DNA from 2 places in the Pseudorhodoferax sp. genome. Region 2 is predicted to be linked to the other one. Evidence: predicted binding sites of a transcription regulator. Region 2 holds the regulator's gene; the other holds the start of a gene.
The links. The regulator sigma-54, encoded in region 2, starts transcription at its own class of promoters, with help from an activator protein. The targets are predictions, from matches to a motif close to TGGCANGNAANCTGCTTT.
Positions count from the first base shown of each region.

Region 1: the regulator sigma-54 is predicted to act here: its motif matches at 6,335-6,352, upstream of QM782_RS16220 (circularly permuted type 2 ATP-grasp protein).

Region 1 covers NZ_JASGJZ010000001.1:3,453,040-3,468,156, reverse strand. Annotated here, with positions in the region: gene QM782_RS16265 (response regulator) at 1-232, opposite strand, end outside; gene QM782_RS16260 (sigma-54 interaction domain-containing protein) at 257-1,801, opposite strand; gene QM782_RS16255 (RNA-binding S4 domain-containing protein) at 1,880-2,293, shown strand; gene QM782_RS16250 (hypothetical protein) at 2,314-2,451, shown strand; gene QM782_RS16245 (I78 family peptidase inhibitor) at 2,432-2,767, opposite strand; gene QM782_RS16240 (hypothetical protein) at 2,943-3,074, shown strand; gene QM782_RS16235 (hypothetical protein) at 3,090-3,443, shown strand; gene QM782_RS16230 (hypothetical protein) at 3,487-3,732, shown strand; gene QM782_RS16225 (alpha-E domain-containing protein) at 3,836-4,795, opposite strand; gene QM782_RS16220 (circularly permuted type 2 ATP-grasp protein) at 4,800-6,308, opposite strand; gene ppk2 (polyphosphate kinase 2) at 6,429-7,601, opposite strand; gene QM782_RS16210 (DNA internalization-related competence protein ComEC/Rec2) at 7,705-10,140, opposite strand; gene QM782_RS16205 (DUF2126 domain-containing protein) at 10,261-13,785, shown strand; gene QM782_RS16200 (circularly permuted type 2 ATP-grasp protein) at 13,858-15,117, shown strand, end outside.
Region 2 covers NZ_JASGJZ010000001.1:1,594,606-1,607,945, forward strand. Annotated here, with positions in the region: gene QM782_RS07440 (LysR family transcriptional regulator) at 1-619, shown strand, start outside; gene QM782_RS07445 (DUF2214 family protein) at 635-1,087, shown strand; gene QM782_RS07450 (PsiF family protein) at 1,145-1,576, opposite strand; gene argS (arginine--tRNA ligase) at 1,709-3,382, shown strand; gene QM782_RS07460 (SPOR domain-containing protein) at 3,393-4,121, shown strand; gene QM782_RS07465 (thiol:disulfide interchange protein DsbA/DsbL) at 4,171-4,827, shown strand; gene lptA (lipopolysaccharide transport periplasmic protein LptA) at 4,939-5,550, shown strand; gene lptB (LPS export ABC transporter ATP-binding protein) at 5,552-6,331, shown strand; gene QM782_RS07480 (RNA polymerase factor sigma-54) at 6,345-7,925, shown strand; gene QM782_RS07485 (THUMP domain-containing class I SAM-dependent RNA methyltransferase) at 7,928-9,139, shown strand; gene QM782_RS07490 (GlcG/HbpS family heme-binding protein) at 9,159-9,578, opposite strand; gene QM782_RS07495 (SDR family oxidoreductase) at 9,690-10,496, opposite strand; gene QM782_RS07500 (D-glutamate cyclase family protein) at 10,552-11,364, opposite strand; gene hydA (dihydropyrimidinase) at 11,361-12,806, opposite strand; gene QM782_RS07510 (ABC transporter substrate-binding protein) at 12,803-13,340, opposite strand, start outside.

The DNA.
Region 1 (15,117 bases), 1.9 Mb from region 2:
GCACCAGCACCGGCTGCAGCCAGCCGCTCTCGCGCACGCGGCGCAGCGTCTCCAGCCCGTCGATGCCGGGCAGGCCCAGGTCCAGCACCAGCAGGTCGTAGGCGTCCTGCGCCAGCGAGCGCGGCACCGGCTCGCCGCGCTCGCTCACGTCCACGCGCCAGCCCTGCGCCTGCAGCGCGCCGGCGATCGAGGCGGCCAGGGCGGCGTCGTCTTCAACGAGCAGGATGTGCATGGGAGGGAAAACCGCGGGCGGGGATCATCCGGCCAGTGTGCCATCGCGGCCGCAGGCTTCCTCGTCCCCGGCCGCGCCGCCCAGCCGCGCGTACAGCGTGGCGCGCGAGATGCCCAGCAGCCGCGCGGCGGCCAGCTTGTTGCCGCCGGTCTCGGCCAGCGCGGCGGCGATCGCGCGCGCCTCCAGCGCGGCCACCTGCTCGGCCAGCGGGCGCAGCAGCGCGGCGCGGCCGCCGTCGCCGGCCGGCGAGGGCGCCGGCTCGGGCGCGGCAATGGCCTGCACGCCGGTCTCGGCCAGCACGCGGCGCACCTCGGCCGCGTCCACGCGGGTGCGGTCGCAGCGCATGGCCAGCTGCTCCAGCAGGTTGCGCAGCTCGCGGACGTTGCCGCGCCAGTGCTGGCCGGCCAGCAGGGCCAGCGCGTCGGGCGTCAGCTCGGGCGGGGCCTCGCCGCTGCGCAGGGCCAGGTCCTCGCTGAGCGCCTCCACCAGCGCCGGGATGTCGCCGCGGCGCTCGCGCAGCGGCGGCAGCCGCAGCGGCAGCACGTTCAGGCGGTAGTACAGGTCCTCGCGGAAGCGGCCGGCCTGCACCAGCGCCGGCAGGTCACGCGAGGTGGCGGCGATCACCCGCGCGTCGAACGGCACCAGCCGGTTCGACCCGAGCGGCTCGATCTCGCCCTCCTGCAGCGCGCGCAGCAGCTTGGCCTGCAGCGTGGGCGGCATGTCGCCGATCTCGTCCAGGAACAGCGTGCCGCCGTCGGCCAGCTTGAACTTGCCGTCGCGCCCGCGCCGGTCGGCGCCGGTGAAGGCGCCGGGCGCGACCCCGAAGAACTCGGCCTCCAGCAGCGTCTCGGGCACGGCGGCGATGTTCAGGCTGACGAAGGGGCCGCGCGCGCGGGCCGAGGCCAGGTGGATCGCATGGGCCAGCAGTTCCTTGCCGGTGCCGGTCTCCCCCAGCAGCAGCACCGGGCTGGCCGACTGCGCGGCGCGCCGGGCATGGCGCTTGGCCTCCACCGCCGCCGGGCTGGCGCCGATGAAGCTGGCGAAGGTGTACTTGGCGCGGCGCTGGCCGCCCTCGCCCTGCAGCAGCGCGCGGCTGCGCTGGCGGGCCAGCTCGCGCCGCGCGTCGTCCAGGTCGCGCTGCAGCAGCGCGAACTTCTCGATCAGCGGGCGCAGCGTGGTCTCGGGATGGTCGAAGAGCACGATGCCGATCGCGCCGATCACCGCCCCGCCCTCGCCCTGCAGCGGCAGCCGGCTGACGACGAAGGTGCCGGCCTTGTTGGTCAGCAGGTCCACCAGCACCGGCTCGCCGGTCTCCAGCACGCGGCGCATCAGCGTGTTCGGGATCACCTGCTCGACCGGACGGCCGACGAACTCCTCGGCCGAGGAGAAGCCCAGCGCCGGCAGGAAGCGCCGGTAGCCCTCGTTGATCCAGACGATGGTGCCGGCCCGGTCGACCAGGAACATGCCCTGGCTCATGCTGGAGAACAGCTGGAACATCGAGCGCGCGGCCAGCGCATGGATGCCATGGGCATCCTGCGGCAGCGCGGCGGCAGCGGGGCGGGTCGGCATCGGCGCATGGTAGCGGCGACTGCGCATGCGCCGGCGGCCTACACATCGGCGGCCGCGGCCGGCGCACAATCCACCGCGATGGACCGCATGCGCATCGACAAATGGCTCTGGGCCGCGCGCTTCTACAAGACGCGCACGCTGGCCGCCGACGAGGCGGACCGCGGCCGCGTGCAGGTCAACGGCCAGGACGCCAAGCCGGCACGCGAAGTGAAGGTGGGCGACACCGTGGCACTGCGCCAGGGCGCGGTGGAACGCACCGTCGTGGTGCGCGGCCTCAGTGCGCAGCGCGGCCCGGCACCGATGGCGCAGGCGCTGTACGCGGAGACAGCCGACAGCCTGGCCCGGCGCGCGCAGCAGGCCGAGCAGCGCCGGCTGGCGCCCGAGCCGGCGCTGGCCCAGGCGCACGGCCGGCCGACCAAGCGCGAACGCCGCGCGCTCGACCAGGCCACCGGCGGCTGGGACGAGCGCTGGAGCGCCCGCTTCGATGGATGACCGCCGGGGAGGATCTTCCGATGCGCAAGTTCCTGCCGTTCGCCTGGATCGCCCTGCTCGCCCTGCTGGCCGGCTGCCCCGACAGCAAGGTGCCGCCCGACCCGACCCGGCCGCCGATGCCGAAGGCCGAGGCCGGCGTCAGCCGCAGTTCACCCTGACCACCTTGGCCCGCCCGTCCAGCGTGAGGTTGATGCGCATGGCGTTGTATTCCAGGGTGATGACCTGGCCGGGGTTGAGCCAGCGCACGATGCTGGCGCCCGAGCGCGCCCGCACCTCGCGCTCCAGCGCCGGACTGAAGGACTGGCCGAGCGCGAACTGCGCGGCATCGGCATTGCAGACGGGCTCCGGCGCCTGCGGCGGCGGAACGCTGGAAGTACCGCCACCGGAGCCCGGCAGGCCGGCGCAGCCCGCCAGTGCCAATGCGGCGGCCGCCGCCGCGGCGCGGAACGAAAGGAGAGGAGATGAGATTCGCATGGGCCGCATGCTAAGGGCTAACGGCCCGGCCGGCGGGTACACTTCGGCCCTTCGCTGCGCCGGCACCGCTGCCGGCAGCGCCCCCCGGCAGCTCTGGCATCCTTGCTGCTTGCCGGCAGTTTCCCTGGCCGCGGTCCACCCTGCGGCACGCCCTGCCACTTTCGAACGACGCTTGGTGAAAGCCACCCTGACGCCCCCGCCCCCCTCCGTGCCGCTGCGCAGCCGCGTGGGCTTCGTGCTCCATGCGTTGCTGGTGCTCGGCGGCCTGTCCACGATCACGGCGCTGATCGAGCGCGCCGCCCCCTGAGAAGGCTCTTCCACCATGTCGACCGCCCGCCGCCCCTACATCGAAGAACGGCTGGAACAGCTCGAGCGCAGCAACGAGGAGCTGGTCGGGCTGGTCACGGCGCTGTCGGCCGTCACGACCGCGCTGGCCGCGACCCATCCGCAGCGCGCCGTGCTGCTCGAAGCGCTGGCGCGCGCCGCCCCCGGCGTGCGCGAGGCCACGCAGGCGCACGGCCTGTCCGAACGCACCCAATTGGTGCTCGAGACCTACACCAACCTGCTGCACCAGACGCTGACCGAGCCGGAGCCGGCCGAGCTGGACGAGGCCAACCAGGTGATTCAGGCGATCCTGCAGAACCCGTCGGACGACGAACCCAGGGATTGCGAGTAGACGCGCAGCACCGCAAAGGCCCGGGACTTGCTATCCACCCTCCATGCGAGCCGAGCCTACCGTCATCCTCGAAGTCGACCGGCGCCTGGCGCAGTTCATCCGGACCGCGCGGCCTGCCCACCTCGACCGCGCCAGCCCGGCCGAACTGGGCCGCTGGTACGCCGCCCAGGAAGTGCGCAAGATCCTGCAGGATGCCTGCCCCTACGAGCCGGGCTCGCCCTCCCGCAGCGCGTGGTTCGTCGAGAAGTACGGTGATGCCGCCGGCGCGGTGATCGGCAGCGACGGCTGATCCCGCCGCCGTCTCCCCCGCCGCTTCGGCGGCTGTCCAGACGGCACGAGGCCCCGCCCCGGCGTACCGGGTGCGGGGCCTCGCCGCCTTCGGGGCCGGGAAATCAGGCCTGGACCGGCACCAGGAACTCGCGGCTGATGTAGCTGCCCAGTTCGTTCACGCGGTCCAGGAACTGCGTCAGGAAGGCATGCAGGCCGGTCGCCAGGATCTCGTCGATGCGGCCGAACTTCAGGTCGGCGCGCAGCTTGCCGGCCCGGCGCAGCGTCTCGCTGGCCGGATCGGCGACCACCAGCTCCAGGTTGGACAGCACCTCGTTCAGGCTGGCGTGCAGCGAGCGCGGCATGTCGTCCCGCAGGATCAGCAGCTCGGCCACGCGCTCGGGCTTGATCACGTCGCGGTAGACCTTGCGGTAGACCTCGAACGCCGAGACCGAGCGCAGGATCGCGCTCCAGTGGTAGAAGTCGTACTCCTGGTCCTTCTCGCTGGCGGCGCCGTAGAAGTCGCTCTCCACCGCGTGGAACTTCACGTCGACCAGGCGCGCGGTGTTGTCCGCGCGCTCCAGGAAGGTCCCCAGGCGCATGAAGTACAGGGCCTCGTCCTGCAGCATGGTGCCCAGCGTGACGCCGCGCAGCAGGTGCGAGCGGAACTTGACCCACTCGAAGAACTGGCCCGGGTCGGCCTCGAACTCGCCGCTCTTGAGCATGCGGTTCAGGTCCAGCCAGGTCGTGTTGGCGGTCTCCCAGACCTCGGTGGTGAGGCTGCCGCGCACGGCGCGGGCGTTCTCGCGCGCGGCGCGCAGGCAGGACACGATGGACGACGGGTTGTCCTCGTCGCGCACCATGAAGTCCATGACCTCGCGCGAGCGGATGGTCGGATGCTTGGCGTTGTACATGCCCCCCAGCTCGCTGATCGACAGCAGGCCCTGCCAGCCCAGCTGGGCGACGGCGGCGGACTGCGGCAGCAGCGAGGACTGGTAGTTCACGTCCAGCATGCGGGCCGTGTTCTCGGCCCGCTCGGTGTAGCGCGACATCCAGAAGAGATGGTCGGCGGTGCGGCTCAGCATGGTCTCAGCTCTCCTGGGTCTGTGCTTGTTGTGGTCGGCTGGTCGTGGGCGACTCCTCGTCCTCGAGGATCCAGGTGTCCTTGGTGCCGCCGCCCTGCGAGGAATTGACGACGAGCGACCCTTCCTTGAGGGCCACGCGGGTCAGGCCGCCGGGCACCATCTGCACCTCCTTGCCCGACAGCACGAAGGGCCGCAGGTCGATGTGGCGCGGCGCGATGCCGCTTTCCACGAAGGTCGGGCAGCTGGACAGGCTCAGCGTCGGCTGCGCGATGTAGCCGCTGGGATTGGCCTCCACGGCCTTGCGGAAGTCCTCGATCTCGGCCTTGGTGGCGGCCGGGCCGACCAGCATGCCGTAGCCGCCGGCGCCGTGCACCTCCTTGACCACCAGGTCCTTCAGGTTGGCCAGCACGTACTTGAGATCTTCCGGCTGGCGGCACATGTAGGTCGGCACGTTGTTGAGGATCGGCTTCTCGCCCAGGTAGAACTCGATCATCCGGGGCACGTAGGGGTAGATCGACTTGTCGTCGGCCACGCCGGTGCCCACGGCATTGCAGATCACCACGTTGCCGGCCTTGTAGGCCGCCATCAGGCCGGCGCAGCCCAGCGTGGAGTCGGGCCGGAACACGAGGGGGTCGAGGAAGTCGTCGTCCACCCGGCGGTAGATCACGTCCACGCGGCGCGGGCCGCGCGTGGTGCGCATGTAGACGAAGTTGTCCTTGACCAGCAGGTCCTGGCCTTCGACCAGCTCCACGCCCATCTGCTGTGCCAGGAAGGCGTGCTCGAAGTAGGCGCTGTTGTACATGCCCGGCGTCAGCACCACGACGGTCGGGTCGGCCGTCGCCGGCGGCGCCGAGGCGCGCAGCGTCTCCAGCAGCAGGTCGGGGTAGTGCGCGACCGGCGCGATGTGGTGCGTGCTGAACAGGTCCGGGAACAGCCGCATCATCATCTTGCGGTTCTCCAGCATGTAGCTGACGCCGCTGGGCACGCGCAGGTTGTCCTCCAGCACGTAGTACTCGCCCCGGCCCTGGGCGTCCGGCGCCCGCACGATGTCGACGCCCGAGATGTGCGAATAGACCTGGTTGGGCACGTCCACGCCGACCATCTCGGGGCGGAACTGCGCGTTGTCGACGACCTGCTCCTTCGGGATCAGGCCGGCCTTGATGATTTCCTGGTCGTGGTAGACGTCGTGGATGAACCGGTTCAGCGCGGTCACGCGCTGCACCAGGCCCTTCTCCATCGCCTGCCATTCGGCCGACGGGATGATGCGCGGGATCAGGTCGAACGGGATCAGGCGCTCGGTGCCCGAGCCGTCCTCGTCCTTGGCGCCGTAGACCGCGAAGGTGATGCCGACGCGGCGGAAGATCATCTCCGCCTCGGATCGTCGCTTGGCCATCATGTCTCCGGGTTGCCGTGCCAGCCAGTCGTCGTAGATCTTGTAGTGATCCCGGATCTGCGCGCCCTTCGAAAAGAACTCGTAGGGCAGCTGGGTATACATCTCGTCAAATTTCAGCATTGGGCCGTTCTCTCCTGCACGGGAGGATAGCAATTTGCAAGCCAGCGAACGCGGCGGAACCCGCCGGCGACGAAAAAAAGCCGCCGGACGGCGGCGGCTGGCCAGGCGGCGCAACCGTGCTCAGCTGGCCGGGGCGGAGGCGAGCGCGTCGTCGCCCAGCACGGACACCAGCGAGGGCCGGCCGACGATCAGCGGATCGACCGGCCCGACCTCCAGCAGGTCGCGCTGCGTGTACGGCAGGCGGTTCAGCAGGTAGCGCATCGCGTTCAGGCGCGCACGCTTCTTGCAGTCGCTCTTGACCACGGTCCAGGGCGCGTCCGAGGTGTCGCAGTGCAGGAACATCGCTTCCTTGGCGCGGGTGTAGTCGTCCCACTTGTCCAGCGAGGCCATGTCGATCGGGGACAGCTTCCACTGCTTGAGCGGGTGCAGCTTGCGCTCCTTGAAGCGGCGGCGCTGCTCGGCCTGGCTGACCGAGAACCAGAACTTGACCAGGTGCACGCCCGAGCGCACCAGCTGGCGCTCGAACTCGGGCACCTGGCGCAGGAACTCCTGGTATTCCTGCTCGCTGCAAAAGCCCATCACGCGCTCCACGCCGGCGCGGTTGTACCAGCTGCGGTCGAACAGCACGATCTCGCCGCGCGTGGGCAGGTGCTGGACGTAGCGCTGGAAGTACCACTGGCCGCGCTCGACCTCGCTCGGCTTCTCGAGCGCGACCACGCGCGCGCCGCGCGGGTTCAGGTGCTCGGTGAAGCGCTTGATGGAACCGCCCTTGCCGGCCGCGTCGCGGCCCTCGAACAGGATCACCACGCGCTGGCCGGTCTCCTTGACCCAGGCCTGCAGCTTCAGCAACTCCACCTGCAGCCGGTACTTCTGGTGCTCGTAGCTCTTGCGCGACAGCAGGTTGCGGTACGGATAGGCACCCGTGCGCCACCCCGGCGCCAACTCGGCATCGGGGTCGACGTCGTCGGCCGGCGCATCCACCTTCTGGAACAGCGTGCGGCGCAGCGCGCGGACCTCGTCGGGCGAGGCGCCGGCAATCAGCGTCTGCAGCTGGCGCAGCAACTCCTGCGGCGCCGTGCCGCCACCGGCGGTGGCACGCGTCAGCAGGTCGGCGACGACCTCGGACTGCACCGTCTCCGCGGTGCTGGTGCGGCGGTGCACGCGGTCGGCCTCGGCCGCGCGGCGGCCGGGACGGGCCAGCGTGTCGCCGGCCTCGACCGGGCGCGGCGCTGGCATGCGCCGGGCGCGGCGCACGGGGGAGGAAGCGGAAGACGGGGCGGATGCGTGGGCCATGGTGTGGTGTGTGGCGCGTCGATGATGGCTTCGATGTTGCGCCGGCCCGCCGGCGGCTTCTTGATGGAAGTCAACTGCGGCGCCATCAGCCGGCCGTTCACGTTCAGTCCGGCCGGTGTTGCCAGTAGCGCACGTCGCGCAGGCGCTCGCAGTCCACCGCCGCCGGCGCATCGCTGCGCCAGCGCGCGGCGCCGCACTGGGTCGAGGTCACCACGGCGGCACCCTGCGCCTGCAGGCGCCGCACCACCTCGGGCGCCGGATGGCCGAAGCGGTTGCGGTAGCCGGCCTGCACCATGGCGATGCGCGGCGCCACCGCGCCCAGCCACGCGGCGCTGGACGAGGTCTTGCTGCCGTGGTGCGCCACCAGCAGCCAGTCGGCCTGCAGCGGCGCGGCGCCGGCCAGCAGGCGGGCCTCCTGCGGCTGCTCGATGTCGCCGGCCAACAGCGCCGCGGCACGGCCGTTGGCGATGCGCAGCACGCAGCTGCGCGCGTTGGGCTTCTCGCCGGGCGGCCCGTCGTCCTCCGCGGGGTGCAGCACCTCGAACTGCACGCCGTCCCACTGCCAGCGCTGGCCGGCGCGGCACGGCGCGAACGCGTGCGAGACCCGCAGCGCATGCCCCTGCGGCAGCGATGCCAGCAGCTCGGCCTGCGGCTGCATGGCCAGCACGGCGGCGGCGCCGCCGCTGTGGTCGCTGTCGGCATGGCTCACGACCACGCGGTCCAGCCGCTCGCCCAGCGCGCGCAGCAGCGGCACCAGCACGCGGTGGCCGGCGTCGCTGTCCTGGCCGTAGCGCGGCCCGGTGTCGTACAGCAGCGCATGCCCGGCCGTGCGCACCAGCACCGCGTTGCCCTGCCCCACGTCGGCGGCCAGCAGTTCGAACTCGCCTGCCGGCGGGCGCGGCGGCTGCCAGCACAGCGCCGGCAGCAGCAGCGGCAGCCCGGCCAGCCGCAGGCCCGCCGGCCAGCGCAGCACCAGCAGCAGCGCCCCCGCGATCGCCGCCGCGCCGAGCGGCCAGGGCAGCGCCGCATGGTCGATGCTGGCCAGCGGCCAGCGCGCGCACCACGCCAGCAGCGCCAGCAGCAACCCGGTGGCGCCGGCCGCCAGGTCCCACAGCGGCGCGGCCAGCACGCCCAGCAGCGCCAGCGGCGTCAGCACCAGCGTGACCCAGGGAATGGCCGCCAGGTTGGCCAGCAGGCCGACCAGCGAGACCTGCTGGAACAGCATCAGCGACAGCGGCGCCAGCGCCACCGTGACGACGGCCTGCTCGCGCAGCAGCCGCCCCAGGGCCGACGCCGCGCGGCGGCCCATGCCCTGCGGCCGGGCGCCGCCGGCTTCCGGCGCACCCGCACCGGCGCCCGCGAACAGCACGCCGACCGCCACGAAGCTCAGCCAGAAGCCGGCCTGCAGCAGCGCCCAGGGATCGAGCAGCACCACCAGCGCGGCCGCCAGCAGCAGCACCCGCGGCCAGGGCCAGCGCCGCCCGGCCAGCCGCAGCGCGGCCACGGCGGCCAGCATGATCAGCGTGCGCTGCGCCGGCACACCCCAGCCGCTGAACACCGCGTAGGCCCCCGCCAGCGCCACGCCGCCCACCAGCGCGGCATGCGGCGCCGGACACCACAGGCAGGCGCGCGCCGACCGGCGCCAGGCCCAGCCGAGCACGGCGGTGGCCAGCCAGGCGAACATGGTCACGTGCAGGCCCGACACCGCGAGCAGGTGGGCGACGCCGGTGGCGCGGAACAGGTCCCAGTCGGCGCGCTCGACGGCGCTCTGGTCGCCCATGGCCAGCGCCGCGACCAGGCCGGCGCGGCCCGGCTCGGCGATGCGCGCGAAGATCGCCTCCCGCACCGCCTGCCGCGCGCGCTCGACCGGGTGGTGCCAGCCGCGCTCCAGCCGTTCGGGCGCCGCGTCGCGCGGGCCGGCGCGCACGTAGCCGGTGGCCTGCACGCCGCGCTCCCACTGCCACAGCTCGTGGTCGAAGCCGTGCGGATTGCGCTGGCCGTGCACCGCGCGCAGCCGCGCCTGCACGCGCCAGCGGTCGCCGGCCAGCACCTGGGGCACCTGCTGCGACCTGCCGTCCAGGCTGCCGTAGTACCAGGACAGCTCGACCAGCGGCGGCACCCGCACCGGCACGCCATCGTCCTGCGCCGCCTCGACCTGCAGGCGCAGCCGCAGCGCGATGTCGCCGGGCTGCGGCATGGCCGCCACGCGGCCGGTCAGCACCAGGTCGCGGCCTTCCAGCGCCGGGTCCAGGGCCTGCGCCTGGAACGCCAGCGCCCGCAGGCCGACGCCGCCGAAGGCGAGCGCCGCGGCGGCCAGCAGCGCCGCCCCCGCGGCCAGGCCGCGCCGGCCCGCGCGCCAGGCCGGGACCAGCACCGCCGCGCCGCCCAGCGCCAGCACCGCATACGCCAGGGCCGGCGACAGCACGGGCTGCTGCAACTGCACGGCCGTGCCCAGCAGCACGCCGGCGCACAGCGCCAGCCAGGGCCCCGGGCGCGCCTGCGCGGCCCGCGGCGGTGTCGCGCCCGCCGGCTCGGTCATGTTCCCCCTCTGCACTCGCGAGCCCCTGCCGGAGACCGGCCTGCCACTGGCTCACCTCTTGCTAGTATCCGGCAGCGATGGCGCACGCCATTGCCACTTCCTTCCCGACAAGAGACAAAGATGTCCACACACGCAGCGCTGAATCACGTTTCCCATTACCGCTACGACCGCCCCGTACAGCTGGGCCCCCAGGTGATCCGACTGCGCCCCGCGCCGCATTGCCGCAGCAACGTCATCTCGTATTCGCTGAAGGTCGAACCGGCCAACCACTTCATCAACTGGCAGCAGGACCCGTTCTCCAACTACCAGGCGCGCCTGGTGTTCCCCGAGAAGACCACCGAGTTCAAGGTCACGGTCGACCTGGTGGTCGAGATGGCGGTCTACAACCCGTTCGACTTCTTCCTGGAGCCGGCGGCCGAGAACTTCCCGTTCCAGTACGAGCCGATGGTCAAGGAGGAGCTGGCGCCCTACCTGGCCTGCGAGCCGCTGACGCCGCTGGTCGAGCGCTACCTGGCCACCATCGACCGCAGCGAGCAGCGCACGATCGACTTCCTGGTCAACCTGAACCGCAAGATCTCGCAGGACATCCGCTACCTGATCCGCCTGGAGCCCGGCGTGCAGACGCCGGAGCAGACGCTGGAGCTGGCCAGCGGCTCGTGCCGCGACTCCGGCTGGCTGCAGGTGCAGCTGCTGCGCCGCATGGGGCTGGCGGCGCGCTTCGTCTCGGGCTACCTGATCCAGCTGACGCCGGACGTCAAGTCGCTGGACGGCCCCAGCGGCACCGACCACGACTTCACCGACCTGCATGCCTGGTGCGAGGTCTACCTGCCCGGCGCCGGCTGGATCGGGCTGGACGCGACCTCCGGCCTGCTGGCCGGCGAGGGCCACATCCCGCTGGCCTGCACACCCCAGCCCTCGGGCGCCGCGCCGATCGAAGGCCTGGTCGACGAGGCCGAGGTCACGTTCGAGCACCACATGGCTGTCACGCGCATCTTCGAGTCGCCGCGCGTGACCAAGCCCTACACCGAGGAGCAATGGGCCGAGGTGCTGGCGCTGGGCAAGCAGGTCGATGCCGAGCTCGTGGCCGGCGACGTGCGCCTGACCATGGGCGGCGAGCCGACCTTCGTGGCCACCACCGACCGCGATGCACCAGAATGGAACACCGACGCGCTGGGCCCGACCAAGCGCGGCTATGCCACCGGCCTGGTGCACAAGCTGCGCGACGAGTACGGCCAGGGCGGCTTCCTGCACTTCGGCCAGGGCAAGTGGTACCCGGGCGAACAGCTGCCGCGCTGGGCGCTGTCGGTGTTCTGGCGCGCCGACGGCCAGCCGAGCTGGCGCAACCCGGCGCTGTTCGCCGACGAGCGCGAGCCCGCGCACTACACCGGCGAGGACGCGCGCCGCTTCACCCACCTGCTGGCCAGCAAGCTGGGCCTGAGCGACGCCTACATCCAGCCCGGCTACGAGGACGTCTGGTACTACCTGTGGCGCGAGCGCCGCCTGCCGGTCAACGTCGACCCGTTCGACGCCCGGCTGGACGACGAGCTCGAGCGCGTGCGCCTGCGCCGCGTGTTCGAGCAGAAGCTCGATGCCGCCGTCGGCTACGTGCTGCCGCTGCAGGTCGGCGAGGGTCCCGGCATGGCCGGCACGTACTGGACCACCGGCCCGTGGTTCTTCCGCGACGAGCGCATGTACCTGATCCCGGGCGACTCGCCGATGGGCTACCGGCTGCCGCTGGATTCGCTGCCCTGGGTCAGCAAGAGCGACTACCCCTACTTCAACGAGCGCGACCCGATGGAGCCGCGCGCGGCCCTGCCCGCGGCCGAGGCGCTGCGGGCCCGCCATACCGCCGCCACCGCGGCTACCGCCGGGCCCGGCAGCGCCGTCGGCGGCCTGGACCCGGCCCGCTTCGTCGCCGCGCCGGACCACTCGCCCAGCGAGGCCGTGCGCCGCCTGCAGGACCGCCGCTTCGCCGCGGCGGACGGCGGCCCGGCGGCTCTCGGGCCGGACCCGCAGGCCGAGCCGGCCGATTTCGTGCGCAGCCCCCAGCGCTTCGAATCCGCGCACTGGATCACCCGCACCGCGCTGTGCGTGGAAGCGCGCGACCCGCGCCGCGCCAACGGCCCCAAGGCCGAGCAGCAGGGCGACAAGTCCGGCCAGCTGTACGTCTTCATGCCGCCGCTGGCGCGGCTGGAGGACTACCTGGACCTGCTGTCCGCGGTCGAGGCCACGGCCGAGGAACTCGGCGTGAAGATCGTGCTGGAAGGCTACCCGCCGCCGCGCGACAGCCGCCTGAAGATGCTGCAGGTCACGCCCGACCCCGGCGTCATCGAGGTCAACATCCACCCCGCCCACAACTGGGGCGAGCTGGTGCAGCACACCGAGTTCCTGTACCAGGCGGCGTTCGAGACGCGGCTGTCGGCCGAGAAGTTCATGACCGACGGCCGCCACACCGGCACCGGCGGCGGCAACCACTTCGTGCTGGGCGGCGCCACGCCGGCGGACAGCCCGTTCCTGCGCCGGCCCGAGCTGCTGGCCAGCCTGATCCTGTACTGGCACAACCATCCCTCGCTGTCCTACCTGTTCTCGGGCCTGTTCATCGGCCCGACCAGCCAGGCACCGCGCGTGGACGAGGCCCGCAACGACCAGCTCTACGAGCTGGAGATCGCGCTGCGCGAGATCCGCCGCAACCGCGAGATCCACGGCCAGGACATGCCGCCCTGGCTGGTCGACCGCACGCTGCGCAACGTGCTGATCGACGTGACCGGCAACACCCACCGCAGCGAGTTCTGCATCGACAAGATGTACTCGCCCGACAGCAGCACCGGGCGCCTGGGCCTGCTGGAGCTGCGTGCGTTCGAGATGCCGCCGCACGCCCGCATGAGCATCGTGCAGCAGCTGCTGATGCGCGCGCTGATCGCCCGCTTCTGGGACGCGCCCTACCTGGCGCCGGCCACGCGCTGGGGCACCGAACTGCACGACCGCTTCCTGCTGCCCACGTTCGTGAAGATGGACTTCGACGACGTGATCCGCGAGATGCGCGAGGCCGGCTACGCGTTCGACCCGTCCTGGTTCGCGCCGCATCTCGAGTTCCGCTTCCCGATAGTCGGCCACATCCAGAAGTCCGGCATCGAGCTGACCGTGCGCAACGCGCTGGAACCCTGGCACGTGATGGGCGAGGAAGGCGCCATCGGCGGCACCGTGCGCTACGTGGACTCCTCGCTGGAGCGCATCGAGGTGCGCGTGACCGGGCTGAACGAGAGCCGCTACGTGGTCACCTGCAACGGCCGCGCGCTGGCTATGCAGCCCACCGGTACCCAGGGCGAGTACGTCGCCGGCATCCGCTACCGCGCCTGGCAGCCGCCGTCGGCCCTGCACCCGACCATCGGCGTGCACGCGCCGCTGGTGCTGGACATCGTGGACACCTGGATGAAGCGCTCGCTGGGCGGCTGCCAGTACCACGTCGCGCACCCGGGCGGGCGCAACTACGACACCTTCCCGGTCAACTCGTACGAGGCCGAGAGCCGCCGCCTGGCACGCTTCTTCCGCATCGGCCACACGCCGGGCACCATGGTCGTGCCGCCGGCGACGATCAACGTGCCGGGCAGCCGCGAGTTTCCGTTCACGCTGGATCTGCGCCGCTGAGGGCCGCCGGGACGGGCATCTCGGCGCATGGACGGCATCCCGGCACCGCCGGGATGTGACAATGTCCCTGACGTGGATCAACAGAACAGCTCACTCTTCGACGCGCAGGGCCCGGAAAGCCCGGCGGACCTGGCCAGCGCGCTCGCGCGGCTGGCCATGCCCGGCCATTTCGACGAGCTGCGCGGCCAGGCGCGCCCGGCCGGCGACGGGCCGCCGCGCAGCAACAGCGCGCGCCCGCCGCTGGCGGCCGACTGGGCCGGCTTCTTCGAGCTGCTGGGCCGCGACGGCTTCGCCGACCTGGACCGGCGCACCGCGCTGATGCACCGCCAGCTGCGCGACAACGGCGTCACCTACAACGTCTACGCCGACGCCGAGAACCCGCAGCGCCCCTGGTCGCTGGACCTGTTCCCGCTGATCGTCACGCCCGAGAGCTGGCGCCAGATCGAGGCCGGCGTGCTGCAGCGCGTGCGCGTGCTCGACAGCGTGATGGCCGACGTCTACGGCGAGCAGCAGTTGCTGGCCCGGGGCCTGCTGCCGCCCGCGCTGGTGCAGGGCCACCCCGGCTACCTGCGCACGATGCACGGCTTCCGGCCGCTGGGCGGCACGCACCTGCACATCACGGCCTACGACCTGGCGCACGACGCCGACGGCAACTGGTGGGTCGTGTCGCAGCGCACGCAGGCGCCCTCGGGCCTGGGCTACCTGCTGGAGAACCGGCTGGCGATCTCGCGGCTGTTCCCGCAGGCCTTCGAGGCGCTGCACGTGCAGCGCCTGGCCGCCACCTACGGCGCGCTGATCGAGGGCCTCAAACGCATGAGCCCGGCCGGCGACGACGCCCACATCGCGCTGCTGACGCCCGGGCCGTACAACGAGACCTACTTCGAGCAGGCCTACCTCGCGCGCTACCTGGGCATCACGCTGGTCGAGGGCAGCGACCTGACCGTGCGCGACCAGCGCCTGTACCTGAAGACGCTCAAGGGCCTGGAGCCGGTGCACGGGCTCGTCAAGCGGCTGGACGACCAGTACCTGGACCCGCTGGAGCTGCGGCCGGACTCGCGCCTGGGCGTGCCCGGGCTGCTGCAGGCGGTGCGCGCCGGCAACGTGCTGATCGCCAACACGCCGGGCTCGGCCTTCCTCGAATCGGCGGCGCTGCTGGGGTTCCTGCCGGCGCTGTCGCGGCACCTGCTCGGCGAGGAGCTGCAGCTGCCGGCCGTGCCGACCTGGTGGTGCGGCGAGCGCGCCGCGATGGAGGCCGTGCTGCCCGACCTGGCGCGCTGCGTGATCAAGCCCACCTACGGCGACAGCGGCGGCCCGGCCCCGTTCGAGGCCGTG
Region 2 (13,340 bases):
GCCGCTGGTGCCCCGCTTCCAGGCGCTGCACAGCGGGCTCACCGTGTCGCTGAACCTGTCCGACCGGGTGGTGGACCTGGCAGCCGAAGGCTTCGACTGCGCGGTGCGCGTGGGCGACCTGCCGGATTCCTCGCTGGTCAGCGTGCGGCTGGCCGACAACCGCCGCATGTGCGTGGCCACGCCGGCGTTCCTCAAGCGCCACGGCACGCCGCAGCGCCCGGCCGACCTGGCGCGCTTCGACTGCCTGGTGCTGTCCTCCGACGCCTCGCAGACGCGCGGCTGGGCGTTCGCGATGCCGGGCGAGGGCGGGGCGGCGCCCGAGGTGATCCATCTGAAGCCCGGCGGCCCGCTGGACTGCTCGGACGGCCAGGTGCTGCACGACTGGTGCCTGGCCGGCCACGGCATCGCCTGGCGCAGCGCCTGGGAGGTGGAGGCCGAGATCGCGGCCGGGCTGCTGGTGCCGGTACTGGAGGCCTTCGCCGCGCCGCCCAACGGCATCTACGCCGTGTTTCCGCAACGCAAGCACCTGCCGCTGCGGGTGCGGCTGTGGCTGGACTTCCTGAAGGCGCAGTACGCGCGGCCGGAATTCTGGGGACAGCGGCGGCTGGCCGCCGCCTGAACGCACAATCGCCCCATGCTGCTCGAAACGGTCCTCGCCTACCTGCACTGGGTCGCCATCTTCACGATGGTGACCTTCCTCGCCAGCGAGGCCGCGCTGTGCCGTGTCGAATGGATGAACGCACGCGTGGTCGAGCGGCTGGTGCGGGTGGACATGCTGTACGGCATCGCCTCCGTAGCCGTGCTGCTGAGCGGGCTGGCGCGCACCGCCTGGGGCATGAAGGGCGCGGGCTGGTACTGGAGCCATCCGCTGCTGCATGCCAAGGTCACGCTGTTCGTGGTGATCGGCCTGATGTCCATCCGGCCCACGCTGACCTACCTGCGCTGGCGCAGGGCCCTGCGCGCCAGCGGCGCGCTGCCGGCCGACGGTGAAGTGCGTCGCACGCGCCGGACCGTCATGGTCCAGGCCCACCTGATCCCGCTGGTGGCGCTGGCGGCGGTGTTCCTGGCGCGCGGCTTCGGCGGGTAGCCGACAAAAGGAAACGGCCCGTACGGGCCGCCGTGCCGGAGGTGGGAAATACGGCCATCAGGCCTTGTTGCACTCCGACAGGTACTTGTTGCGCTCCTCGCCCTTCAGGCCCTTGGCCGCCGCCTCCTTGCTGCAGGCGCCGAGCTTGCTGGCGGGCTTGGCGGCGGCAGCGGTCTGGCCCTTGTTGCAGTCGGACAGGTACTGCCGGCGCTCGTCGCCCTTCAGGCCCTTGGCGGCGGCTTCCTTGCTGCAGGCACCCAGGCGGGAGCCGCTCTTCTGGCCGTCGTCGGCCTTGGCAGCCGGCGCGGTCAGGCCCTTGTTGCAGTCCGACAGGTACTGCCTGCGCTCGTCGCCCTTCAGGCCCTTGGACGCGGCCTCCTTGCTGCAGGCGCCGAGCCGGGAGCCGGGCTTGGCGTCCTCGGCGGCATGGGCGCTGCCCAGACACAGGGCCAGCGCGGCGGACAGGATCAGGGTGGTGGATTTCAGCATGGTAGGTTCCCGCGAGTTGGAAAAGGAATGGGACTGCCCGGTGCAGGCCCACGGACTCTAACGCCGCCCGCCCGTCCCGAGCCGACGATGCGGCGTGGCAAAGCACACGGAGCCGCCACCTAAAATCCGCGGATGTTTTCCGTCAAACAAGAATTGCTGGTGGCACTGGGCACTGCGCTGGAGCAGGTCGCCGCCGGCACCAACGTGCGCGCCGCCTTCGAGACGCCCAAGGTCGCCGCCCACGGCGACCTGGCCTGCACGGCCGCGATGCAGCTGGCCAAGCCGCTGAAGCTCAACCCGCGCCAGGTCGGCGAGCAGCTGCGCACGGCGCTGCTGGCCCAGCCGGCGGTGGCGCGGTGGGTCGCTTCCATCGACATCGCCGGCCCGGGTTTCCTGAACCTCAAGCTGCAGCCGGCCGCCAAGCAGCAGGCGATACGGGAGGTGCTGCAGCGCGGCGCGGCCTTCGGCACGCTGCCGGACAACGGGCGCCGCGTGCTGGTCGAGTTCGTCTCGGCCAACCCCACCGGCCCGCTGCACGTGGGCCACGGCCGCCAGGCCGCGCTGGGCGATGCGATCTGCAACCTGTACCAGTCGCAGGGCTGGAACGTCTGGCGCGAGTTCTACTACAACGACGCGGGCGTGCAGATCGCCACGCTGGCGCAGTCCACGCAGCTGCGTGCCAAGGGCCTGAAGCCCGGCGACGCCGGCTGGCCCGAGGCCGCCTACAACGGCGAGTACATCGCCGACATCGCCGCCGACTTCCTGGCGAAGAAGACCGTCACGGCCGACGACCGCGAGGTGACGGCCAGCGGCGACGTGGAGGACCTGGACTCGATCCGCCGCTTCGCCGTGGCCTACCTGCGCCGCGAGCAGGACCTGGACCTCCAGGCCTTCGCGGTGCGCTTCGACGAGTTCTACCTGGAATCGAGCCTGTACACCTCCGGCCGCGTGGAAGCCGCCGTCGAACGCATGCGCGCCTCGGGCAAGACCTACGAGCAGGATGGCGCGCTGTGGCTGCGGTCCACCGACTACGGCGACGACAAGGACCGCGTGATGCGCAAGTCCGACGGCACGTACACCTATTTCGTGCCCGACGTGGCCTACCACATCACCAAGTGGGAACGCGGCTTCGGCAAAGTCGTCAACATCCAGGGCACGGACCACCACGGCACCATCGCGCGCGTGCGCGCCGGGCTGCAGGCGGCGGACGTCGGCATCCCGCCGGGCTACCCCGACTACGTGCTGCACACCATGGTGCGGGTGATGCGCGGCGGCCAGGAGGTCAAGATCTCCAAGCGCGCCGGCAGCTACGTGACGCTGCGCGACCTGATCGAATGGACCAGCAAGGACGCGGTGCGCTTCTTCCTGCTCTCGCGCAAGCCCGACACCGAGTACGTGTTCGACGTGGACCTGGCGATCGCCCGCAGCAACGACAACCCGGTGTACTACGTGCAGTACGCGCATGCGCGCATCTGCTCGGTGCTGGCGGCCTGGGGTGGCGACGCGGCCACGCTGGCCGAGGCCGACCTGGCGGCGCTGCAGGGCCCGCAGGCCGAGGCGCTGATGCTGCTGCTGGCGCGCTACCCGGACGTGCTGGCCGGCGCAGCGGCCGAGTTCGCGCCGCACGACGTGACGTTCTACCTGCGCGAGCTGGCCGCCAGCTACCACAGCTACTACGATGCCGAGCGCATCCTGGTCGACGATCCGGCCGTGCGCACCGCGCGCGTGGCGCTGGTGGCCGCCACGGCCCAGGTGCTGCGCAACGGCCTGGCCCTGCTGGGCGTCAGCGCGCCCGAGAAGATGTGAAGCCGAAGCCATGACACAAGCGCAACAACGCAAGCGGGCGCCGGCCGCCCGGTCCGGCGCGGGCAGTCCGCGCGGCACCGCCTGGGGCGGCACCGTGATCGGCTTCATCGGCGGCGTGGTCGTGGGCCTGGTGGCGGCGCTGGCGCTGGCCATCTACGTGACCAAGGTGCCGGTGCCGTTCATGACCGGCAAGGCGCCGTCGTCCCGCACGGCCGACGACGATGCCGAGAGCCGGCGCAACCAGAACTGGGATCCGAACGCCCCGCTGCAAAGCCGCGGTTCCGCGCGGCCGGCACCCGCAGCGCCCACGGCGCCCGTCGCACCTGCCGCCCCCGTGGCCCCCGTCGCGCCGCCGGCCGTCGCGCTGCCGAGCCCGGCGCCCGCCCCGGCCGCACGCCCGGCGCCGGCGCCATCGGCCGATCCGCTCGGCGACCTGGCGCGCGCCCGCTCCCGCGCCGCCGGCCCCACGCCCACCGTGGCGCCGGCCACGGCCGCGCCCGATCCGTTCGACTATTTCGTGCAGGCCGGCGCCTTCCGCAGCCCGGACGACGCCGAGGCGCAGCGCGCCCGCCTCGCCATGCAGGGCCTGGAAGCCCGCGTGACCGAGCGCGAACAGGCCGGCCGCACCGTCTACCGCGTGCGCATGGGTCCGTACCGCTCGCGCGACGAGGCCGAGCGCACCAAGTCCCGGCTGGAAGGCGCGGGCTCCGAAGCCGCGCTGGTGCGCGTGCAGCGCTGAAACTTTTTGCATCCGTCGCCGCTCAGAACCGCCCCAAGGAGTGAAACCAATGAAACGTCGTGAGTTCTCGAAAGCCGGCTTGGCCGCGTCCGCCGCCCTCGGCCTGGTGCAGGCCCCGGCCGTGCTGGCGCAGGGCCGGCCCAAGGCCGGCACCGACTACCTGGTGCTCGAAAAGCCCGCGCCCACCGAAGCGCCCGCGGGCAAGATCGAGGTGGTCGAGTTCTTCTGGTATGCCTGCCCGCACTGCAACCTGTTCGAGCCGCAGCTGGAGGCCTGGGTCAAGCGGCTGCCGCCCGACGTGGCCTTCCGCCGTGCGCCGGTGGCCTTCCGCAGCGATTTCGTGCCGCTGCAGAAGCTTTATTACGCGCTGGAGGCGCTGGGCCAGCTCGACACCCTGCACGCCAAGGCCTTCCACGCGATCCACGTCGAGCGGCAGCGCCTGAACACGGACGACGCGGTGATCGCCTGGGCCGTCAAGCAGGGCCTGGACCAGGCCAAGTTCGTGGAGACCTACAACTCGTTCAACGTGAGCACCAAGGTGCGCAAGGCGACCCAGCTGCAGGACGCCTACAAGCTCGCCGGCGTGCCGGCCCTGGGCGTCCAGGGGCGCTACTACATCGACGGCGAGACGGCCAAGTCCATGGACCGCGCGCTGCAGATCACCGACGTGCTGCTGGCCGACCTGCGCGGCAAACCGCGAACATAAGGCGTGGACCTGCGACTTATTGCACTGCACAATGGGCCCGCTGACGCGGGCCCTGTCGTTTCTGCCACCATGCGTGACCGCTACAATGGCTGAGCAAGAATCGTGCCTTTGATGACCATCCTCCACCGCCCCCTCATCGCCGCCGCCGTCCTCGCGCTGGCCGCCGGCCTGGCCCAGGCCGAACGGGCCGACCGCGACAAGCCCATGAACGTCGAGGCCGACGCCATGCGCTACGACGACCTGAAGCAGGTCAACGTGTTCACCGGCCGCGTGGTCGTGACCAAGGGCACGATCCTGGCGCGCGGCGAGCGCGTGGAAGTCTGGAAGGACGCGCAAGGCTACCAGTTCGGCACGATTACGGCCGCGCCCGGCCAGCGCGCGTTCTACCGGCAAAAGCGCGAAGGGCTGGACGAGTTCATCGAAGGCGAGGGCGAGGTCATCCACTACGACGGCCGGGCCGACAAGGTCACCTTCACGCGCCGCGCCATCATGCGCCGGCTGGCCAAGGACAAGCTGCAGGACGAGGTGACCGGCGACGTGATCGTCTACAACAACGTGACCGAGGTGTTCACGGTCGATGCCGCCCGGCCCGGTGCCAAGGACCCCTCCGGCCGCGTGCGCGCCATGCTGTCGCCGCAGCCCTCGGCCAGCAGCCCGCAGCCGCCGGCCCAGCCGCCCGCCACGCTCAGGCCCAGCACCCGGCTGGGCACGGAGAAGCAGTAGCGTGGCGCCGGCGCAGGACAGCACGATCGCCATCCCCGGCCGCAGCCGGCTGGAGGCCCGCCGGCTGCAGAAGTCCTACGGCAGCCGCAAGGTGGTGCAGGACGTGTCGCTGACCGTGCACGAGGGCGAGGTCGTCGGCCTGCTCGGCCCCAACGGCGCCGGCAAGACCACCTCGTTCTACATGATCGTGGGCCTGGTACGGGCCGACGGCGGGCAGATCAGCATCGACGGCCGGTCGGTCGAGCAGATGCCGATCCACCGGCGCTCGCAGCTTGGCCTGTCCTACCTGCCGCAGGAGGCCTCGATCTTCCGCAAGCTGTCGGTCGAGGACAACGTGCGCGCCGTGCTGGAGCTGCAGCGCGACGCGGCCGGCAAGCCGTTCGGCCGCGCCGAGATCGAGCAGCGCCTGACCGCGCTGCTGCAGGACCTGCGGGTGGACCACCTGCGCGAGGCCTCGGCGCTGGCGCTGTCCGGCGGCGAGCGGCGGCGCGTGGAGATCGCCCGCGCGCTGGCCACGCAGCCGCGCTTCATCCTGCTGGACGAGCCCTTCGCCGGCATCGACCCGATCGCCGTGATCGAGATCCAGCGCATCGTCAGCTTCCTGAAGGGCCGCGGCATCGGCGTGCTGATCACCGACCACAACGTGCGCGAGACGCTGGGCATCTGCGACCACGCCTACATCATCAGCGAGGGCCGGGTGCTGGCCAAGGGCACGCCGGCCGAGATCGTCGACAACGCGGAAGTGCGCCGGGTCTACCTCGGCGAGCACTTCAGGATGTAGCCGGGGCCGCGCCATGAAGCAAAGCCTGTCCCTGCGCGTCTCGCAGCACCTGGCGCTCACGCCGCAGCTGCAGCAATCCATCCGGCTGCTGCAGCTGTCCACGCTGGAGCTGTCCCAGGAGGTCGAGCAGATGCTCGACGAGAACCCGTTCCTCGAACAGGCCATGGACGACCATGCGGGCGAGGATTTCGGCCTGGCGCAGTCCGACGCACCGGTGCGCGACGACGACCGCGAGGCCGAGGTGGCGGCCCAGAGCGGGCTGGATTACGCCAGCGAGGGCCTGGCCGACACCCGTGGCGAGGCCGAATCGCCGCTGACCGGCCAGGCCGACGAGCACGATTGGGACGGCGACGGCACGCACGACCTGGCGCCGGACGACAGCGAATGGGGCGGCGACGCGCCGGCCCGCGGCAACGGCCAGGGCGAGGAGGGCGAGGCCGACGCCACCGAGCTGGCGCGCAGCCAGGAGTCGCTGCAGGACTTCCTGCACCGCCAGGCGCTGGCGCTGCGGCTGTCCGCGGAGGACACGGCGGCGCTGCGCTTCCTGATCGAGTCGCTGAACGAGGACGGCTACCTCGAAGACAGCCTGGAGGAGCTGGCCGCCGGCTTCGCCCCCGAGGACCCGGAGGCGCGCGAGGAGCTGCTGCACCGCTTCACCGTCGCGCTGCGCCTGCTGCAGAACCTGGAGCCGGCCGGCGTCGGCGCGCGCGACCTGGGCGAATGCCTGGCGCTGCAGATCCGGGTGCTGCCGGAGGACGAGGTCGACCCCGCGCTGCGCGGCACCGCGCTGCGCGTGTGCCGCCAGAGCATGGAGCTGCTGGCACGGCGCGACCTCAAGCGCCTGGCCCACCTGTGCGACGACAGCGAGGCCGGCGTCAAGGCCGCGCTGGCGCTGATCACGCGGCTGGAGCCCAAGCCGGGCCGCAAGTTCGTCGACGTCGAGCGCAACGTCATCGTGCCGGACGTGATCGTCACCAAGGTCGGGCGCGGCGCCCAGGCGCGCTTCAAGGTCCAACTCAACCCCGACGTGATGCCGCGCCTGCGCGTGCACGACATCTACGCCAACGCGCTCAAGCAGCACCGCGGCGGCGGCCGGGACGCCTCCGACACCGCCGCGCTGCAGCAGCGGCTGCAGGAGGCGCGCTGGTTCATCAAGAACATCCAGCAGCGCTTCGACACCATCCTGCGCGTGTCCAACGCCATCGTCGAGCGCCAGAAGAACTTCTTCACGCACGGCGCGCTGGCCATGCGCCCGCTGGTGCTGCGCGAGATCGCCGACGAGCTGGGCCTGCACGAGTCCACCATCAGCCGCGTGACCACGGCCAAGTACATGGCCACGCCGTTCGGCACCTTCGAGCTGAAGTACTTCTTCGGCTCCTCGCTGGGCACCGAGACCGGCGGCAATGCCTCCAGCACGGCGGTGCGGGCGCTGATCAAGCAGTTCGTCTCGGCCGAGGACCCGAAGAAGCCGCTGTCGGACAGCCAGCTCTCGGAGATGCTGAAGGAACAGGGCATCGAGTGCGCGCGCCGCACCGTGGCCAAGTACCGCGAGGCGCTGCGCATCGCGCCGACCAACCTGCGCAAGGCGCTCTAGCCGTGCAGCACCTGCGCCTGTTCCTGCCCTGCGCCGCCGGCGTCGAGGCCCTGCTGGCCGACGAGGCCGCACGCATCGCCGGCTGCCCGGTGCAGGCGCGCCGCGCCGGCGTGCGGCTGTCGGCGCCGTGGCGCGACGCCATGCGGCTGAACCTGTACAGCCGGCTGGCCCAGCGCGTGCTGATCGAGCTGGCGCACGGCGGCTACCGCCACGAGCAGGACCTGTACGAGGTCGCCGCCGGCGTCGCCTGGGAAGCCTGGTTCACCCCGCGCCAGAGCTTCAGGATCGAGCTGACCGCGCAGCGCAGCCCCCTGAAAAGCCTGAACTTCGCCGCGCTGCGCATCAAGGACGCGATCGCCGACCGCTTCCGCGACCGCGCCGGCAGCCGGCCCGACGTGGACACGCGCGCCCCGCAGGTGCGCATCCACGCCCACCTGACGACCGACCGGCTGACGCTGTACATCGACAGCTCCGGCGAGCCGCTGTTCAAGCGCGGCTGGCGCGCGGACACCGGCGACGCGCCGCTGAAGGAGACGCTGGCCGCCGCCATGCTGGCGGCCAGCGGCTGGGATGCCCGCACCCCGCTGTACGACCCCTGCTGCGGCAGCGGCACGATCGCCATCGAGGCCGCGCAGATCGCCTGCGGCGTGGCGCCCGGGCTGCGGCGGCGCTTCGGCTTCGAGCGACTGGCGCCGTTCCAGCCGCACGTGTGGCAGGCACTGCGCGAGGAGGCCGAGGCCGCGCGCCACGCCCCCACGGCGCCGGTGTTCGGCAGCGACGTGGCGCACCGCATGGTCGATTTCGCGCAGCGCAACGCCGAGCGCGCCGGCGTGGCCGAGGCCGTGCAACTGCGCGGCGGCGACGCGCTGCAACGCCTGCCGCCGTGCGAGGAGCCCGGCGTGCTGCTGCTGAACCCGCCCTACGGCGAGCGCATCGGCGTCGCCGGCGTCGCCGGCGAGCGCGCCCGCCCGGGCCGCGAGGCCGCGCTGGCCGAGGGCGGTGGCGACTTCTTCGCGCGGCTGGCGGCGCACTGGAAGCACCACTACGCCGGCTGGACCGCCTGGGTGCTGACGCCGGACACCAAGCTGGCCAGCCGCATGCGGCTGAAGGAATCGCGCCGCATCCCGATGTGGAACGGCCCGATCGAGTGCCGGCTGTTCCGCTTCGACATGGTGCAGGGCTCGGCGCGCAGGCCGGCGGCGCCCGCGGCCTGAGCCCCTTCGCTCCCGGCTGCTATCCCGCGGCGCGCACCAGCGCGGCCAGCGCCGCTTCGGCCACCTCGGCGTCCTGCGCGCCGGTGCCCGAGCCGATGCCGATGCCGCCGACCACCTGGCCGTGCAGCACGATCGGCAGCCCGCCCTGCAGGTTGGTGACGCGGCCGTCCGTGGCCAGCGCCAGCCGGGCGTCCAGGCCCTCGGCGAGCTGCCCCGTCGGCACGCGGCCGGAGGCGGCGGTCATGGCCTTGCGGATGGCCGACTCGCGCGAGAGCAGCTTGGCGCCATCCATGCGCAGGTAGGCCAGCAGGTTGCAGCCCTCGTCCACGACGGCGATGCACTGCGGCTGGCCCATGGCGCGCGCCTTGGCCGCGGCGGCCTCGACCAGCAGCGTGGCGCCTTCGTCGGTCAGGCGGATCCGGGAAGCGGTCAGGGGCATGGCGGGAATTCCTCGCAGTGGTAGTTCAAGAAAGGGGCGGCCCAGACTCTCAGGAAAACGCCGGCGCGGCCCGAGTTTTCTCGCCCCCCGCGGGGGGCGGGCTGGGCGCGTTCAAACGGCGCGGATGTTGCCGCCGTCGCAGCGCAGCATGCTGCCGGTGATGTAGGCCGCCGGCACGCTGGCGACGAAGGCGGCCAGCGCGCCGAATTCGGCCGGGTCGCCGTAGCGGCCCAGGGGGATGCCGGCGGTGGAGCGCTGGCGCACCTGCGCGGGCGTAAGCGCCTCGCGCGCCGCGATGGCCTCGTCGGTGCGCTGCACGCGCTCGGTGTCGATGCGGCCCGGCACCAGGATGTTGGCCGTGATGCCGTCGCGGGCGACCTCGGCCGACAGCGTCTTGGACCAGGGCACCAGCGCGGCGCGCAGGCTGTTGGAGATGCCCAGCACCGGCAGCGGCTGCAGCACGCCCGAGGACACCACCGTCAGGATGCGCCCCCAGCCCCGCGCGCGCATGCCGGGCAGCAGCAGGTCGGTGAGCACGATGACCGGCAGCACCATCTCCTCGAAGGCCGTGCGCCAGGCCTGCGGGCCGTGGCCGCTGGCGCCGCCGTAGTCCGGCCCGCCGGTGTTGTTGACGAGGATGTCGATCGGGCCGAAGCGCTGCGCCAGCTGCGCGGCGAAGGCGGCCAGGCCCTCGGTGTCCCCGAGTGCGAGGCCGAAGGCCTCGACCTGCGCCGCGGCGTGGCCCGCGGCCCGGCCCTCGTTGCGCAGCGCCTCGGCCGCCGCGGCCAGCCGGGCCGCCTCGCGGCCGGTGATGGCCACGTGCGCGCCTTCGCGCACCAGCGCGCGGGCGATGCCTTCGCCGATGCCGCGGTTGCCGCCCAGCACCAGGGCGCGTTTGCCTGCCAGTCCGAGGTCCATGGGAACTCCTTGCGTATGGGCTGCGTGGGAAAGTAAGGAAGGAAAGCGTAGGCCGCTACACCGGCGCGGGCAGGTCGGTCACCAGCATGCAGCCGGGCCGGTGGGTGGCGTAGCGCGGCACGCCGGCGCGGCACAGGGCCTCGTGCGCCGTCAGGCCGCAGCCCCAGTACAGCATGGTCTCGCCGGGCAGCGGCGGCAGGGGTTCGCCGAAGTCGGGCCGGCGCAGGTCGCGGATGCCCAGCGCCGCCGGGTCGCCCTGGTGCAGCGGCGCGCCGTGGGCCTGGGGCAGGCGGGCGCCCAGGCGCCGCACGGCGGGGACGTCCGCATCGGCGAAAGGCCGCGCGGACACCACGATGGGCCCGTGGAAGCGCCCGGCGGGCGTGGCGGCGAGCCGGGTGCGGAACAGGCCGCCCTGGATGCCCTGCTCCAGGTGCCGCATGCGCACGCCGGCGGCCGCCAGCGCCGCCTCCTGCGAGAACCAGCAGCCCACCACCACCGCGACGTCGTCGGGCCGCCAGTGGGCGAGCAGGTCCGCGGGCGCGCCGGCGGGTTGGCCGCCGGCCCAGAGCTGGTAGCCGCCGAGGTCGCGCCGCACGTCGATGTCCTCCCCCAGCGCGGGCAGGGCCGGGTCGCCGGGCCGGCCCACGGCCAGCAGCGGCAGCGGCCCGGGATTGCGGCGGCAGAACTCGGCGAACTCCGCCGCCGCCTCGGCCGGCAGCACCACCAGGTTGCCCTGCAGGAAGCCCGGCGCCAGCCCCGAGGTGGTGCCCGCATGGCCCGCGCGCGCGGCCAGGCGCACGGCCCTGGGCGAGGCGCCGGGCCCCGGCCGCGCCGCCGCGCCCGCCGGCGCATCGGCGGCGCGCGTCATGGCGCAGCCCTCAGCGGAATGCCGTGCCGCCCGCGCCGCAGGAAGCGGCCCTGGCCGGGGCGGCCGCGCAGCTCTCCGTCGGCGCAGACCAGCTCGCCGCGCAGCCACACGTGCGTGGGCCAGCCGGTCACGGCCATGCCGGCGTAGGGCGTGTAGTCCACGTTGTGGTGCAGCAGGGCGTTGTCGATCACGGTGCGGCGCTGCGGGTCCCACAGCGCCAGGTCGGCGTCGGCGCCGACGGCGATCTGGCCCTTGCGCGGCAGCAGCCCGTACAGGCGCGCCGGCGCGGTGCAGCACAGCTCGACGAACTCCGCCAGCGTGAGCCGGCCGGCCATGACGCCTTCGGAGAACAGCAGCGGCAGGCGCGTCTCCAGCCCCGGGATGCCGTTGGCGATGAAGCGGAACGAGGCCTTGGGGCCGTACTTGAGCTTGCCGCTCTCGTCGAAGCGGTAGGGCGCGTGGTCGGAGGAGACCAGCGACAGCGCCCCGCTCTGCAGGCCGCGCCAGACGAAGGGCGCGTTCTCGCGCGCGCGCGGCGGCGGGCTGCACATGCACTTGGCGCCGTCCTCGGCGTGCAGGTCCTCGCTGCCGAGGAACAGGTACTGCGGGCAGGTCTCGGCGACGATGGGCAGCCCGCGGGCGCGCGCGCCGGCGATCACCTCGATGGCCTCGCGCCCCGAGACGTGCACGATCAGCAGCGGCGCCTCGGCCAGCTCCGCCAGCGCCACCGCGCGGAAGGTGGCTTCGCGCTCGACCAGCATGGGCCGCGAATCTGCGTGGTAGCGCGGCGCCGTCCGGCCCTGCCGCTCCAGGCGCTCGGTGAGCCACAGGATGCAGTCCAGGTTCTCGGCGTGCACCATGGTCAGCGTGCCGCACTGGCGCGCGGCGTCCAGCACCTCCAGCACCTGCAGGTCCGACAGCCGCAGCGCCTCGTAGGTCAGGTAGATCTTGACCGAGGTGTAGCCTTCGGCGGCCAGCGCGGGCAGCTCCTGCGCCAGCACCTCCTGCGTCGGGTCGGACACGATGAGGTGAAAGCCGTAGTCCACGTGCGAGCGGCCTTCGGCGCGCGCATGGTAGGCCGCCACCGCCGCGCGCAGCGACTGGCCCTTGAACTGCGGCGCGAAGGGGAGGATGGTCGTCGTGCCGCCGAAGGCGGCCGAGCGGCTGCCGCTGGCGAAGTCGTCGGCCATCTGCGCGCCGCGCGCGGCGCTGCCGGGATTGGGCGGCTGGTCGATGTGGCAGTGCGCGTCCACCCCGCCGGGCAGCACCCAGCGCCCCGCCGCGTCGAAGCGCGTGCGCCCGCCCGCGATGCGCTCGGCCAGCGCGGCGATGCGGCCGGCGCGGATGCCGATGTCGCAGCGCGCCAGGCCCTGGCCGACGAAAACCTCGCCGCCATGCAGCACCGTGTCGAAGTCCGCGTCCATGGATTCGGGCGATCTCATCGCGGCAGCCGGCGGTCGGCCGCGGCCGGCACGAAGCGGCCGTCGTAGATGCTGGCCGGCGTGGGCTTGGCGGGCAGCCCGAAGGCGTCCGCCACGGTGTCGATCTGGCCGGCCAGGCGCGCCGCGTCCACCGCGCCCAGGCCGCCGGCGCGCGTGGCGGGGCTGTCGATCTGGTTGCGCAGCAGCCACTGGAGCTTCTCGGCCTCGATGGCCTTGTTGACCAGCGGGTCGCGCTTGGCCAGGGCGTCGATGGCGGCGGCCGGGTCGGCCAGCGCGTCGCGCCAGCCTTGGGCGGTAGCCTGGACGAAGGCCCGCACCACCTCGGGCCGGGTCTCCAGCAGCCTGCGCGAGACCATCAGCGCGTTGCCGTACAGGTCCAGCCCGAAGTCGGCATAGCGCAGGAAGACCACGTCCTCCTGCTTCAGGCCCATGGTCTTGAGGTTGAACCAGACGCTGGAGTCGAAGCCCATGACCGCGTCCACGTCGCCGCGCGCGAGCACGGTCTCCCGCACGCGGATGTCGACGTTCTCGACC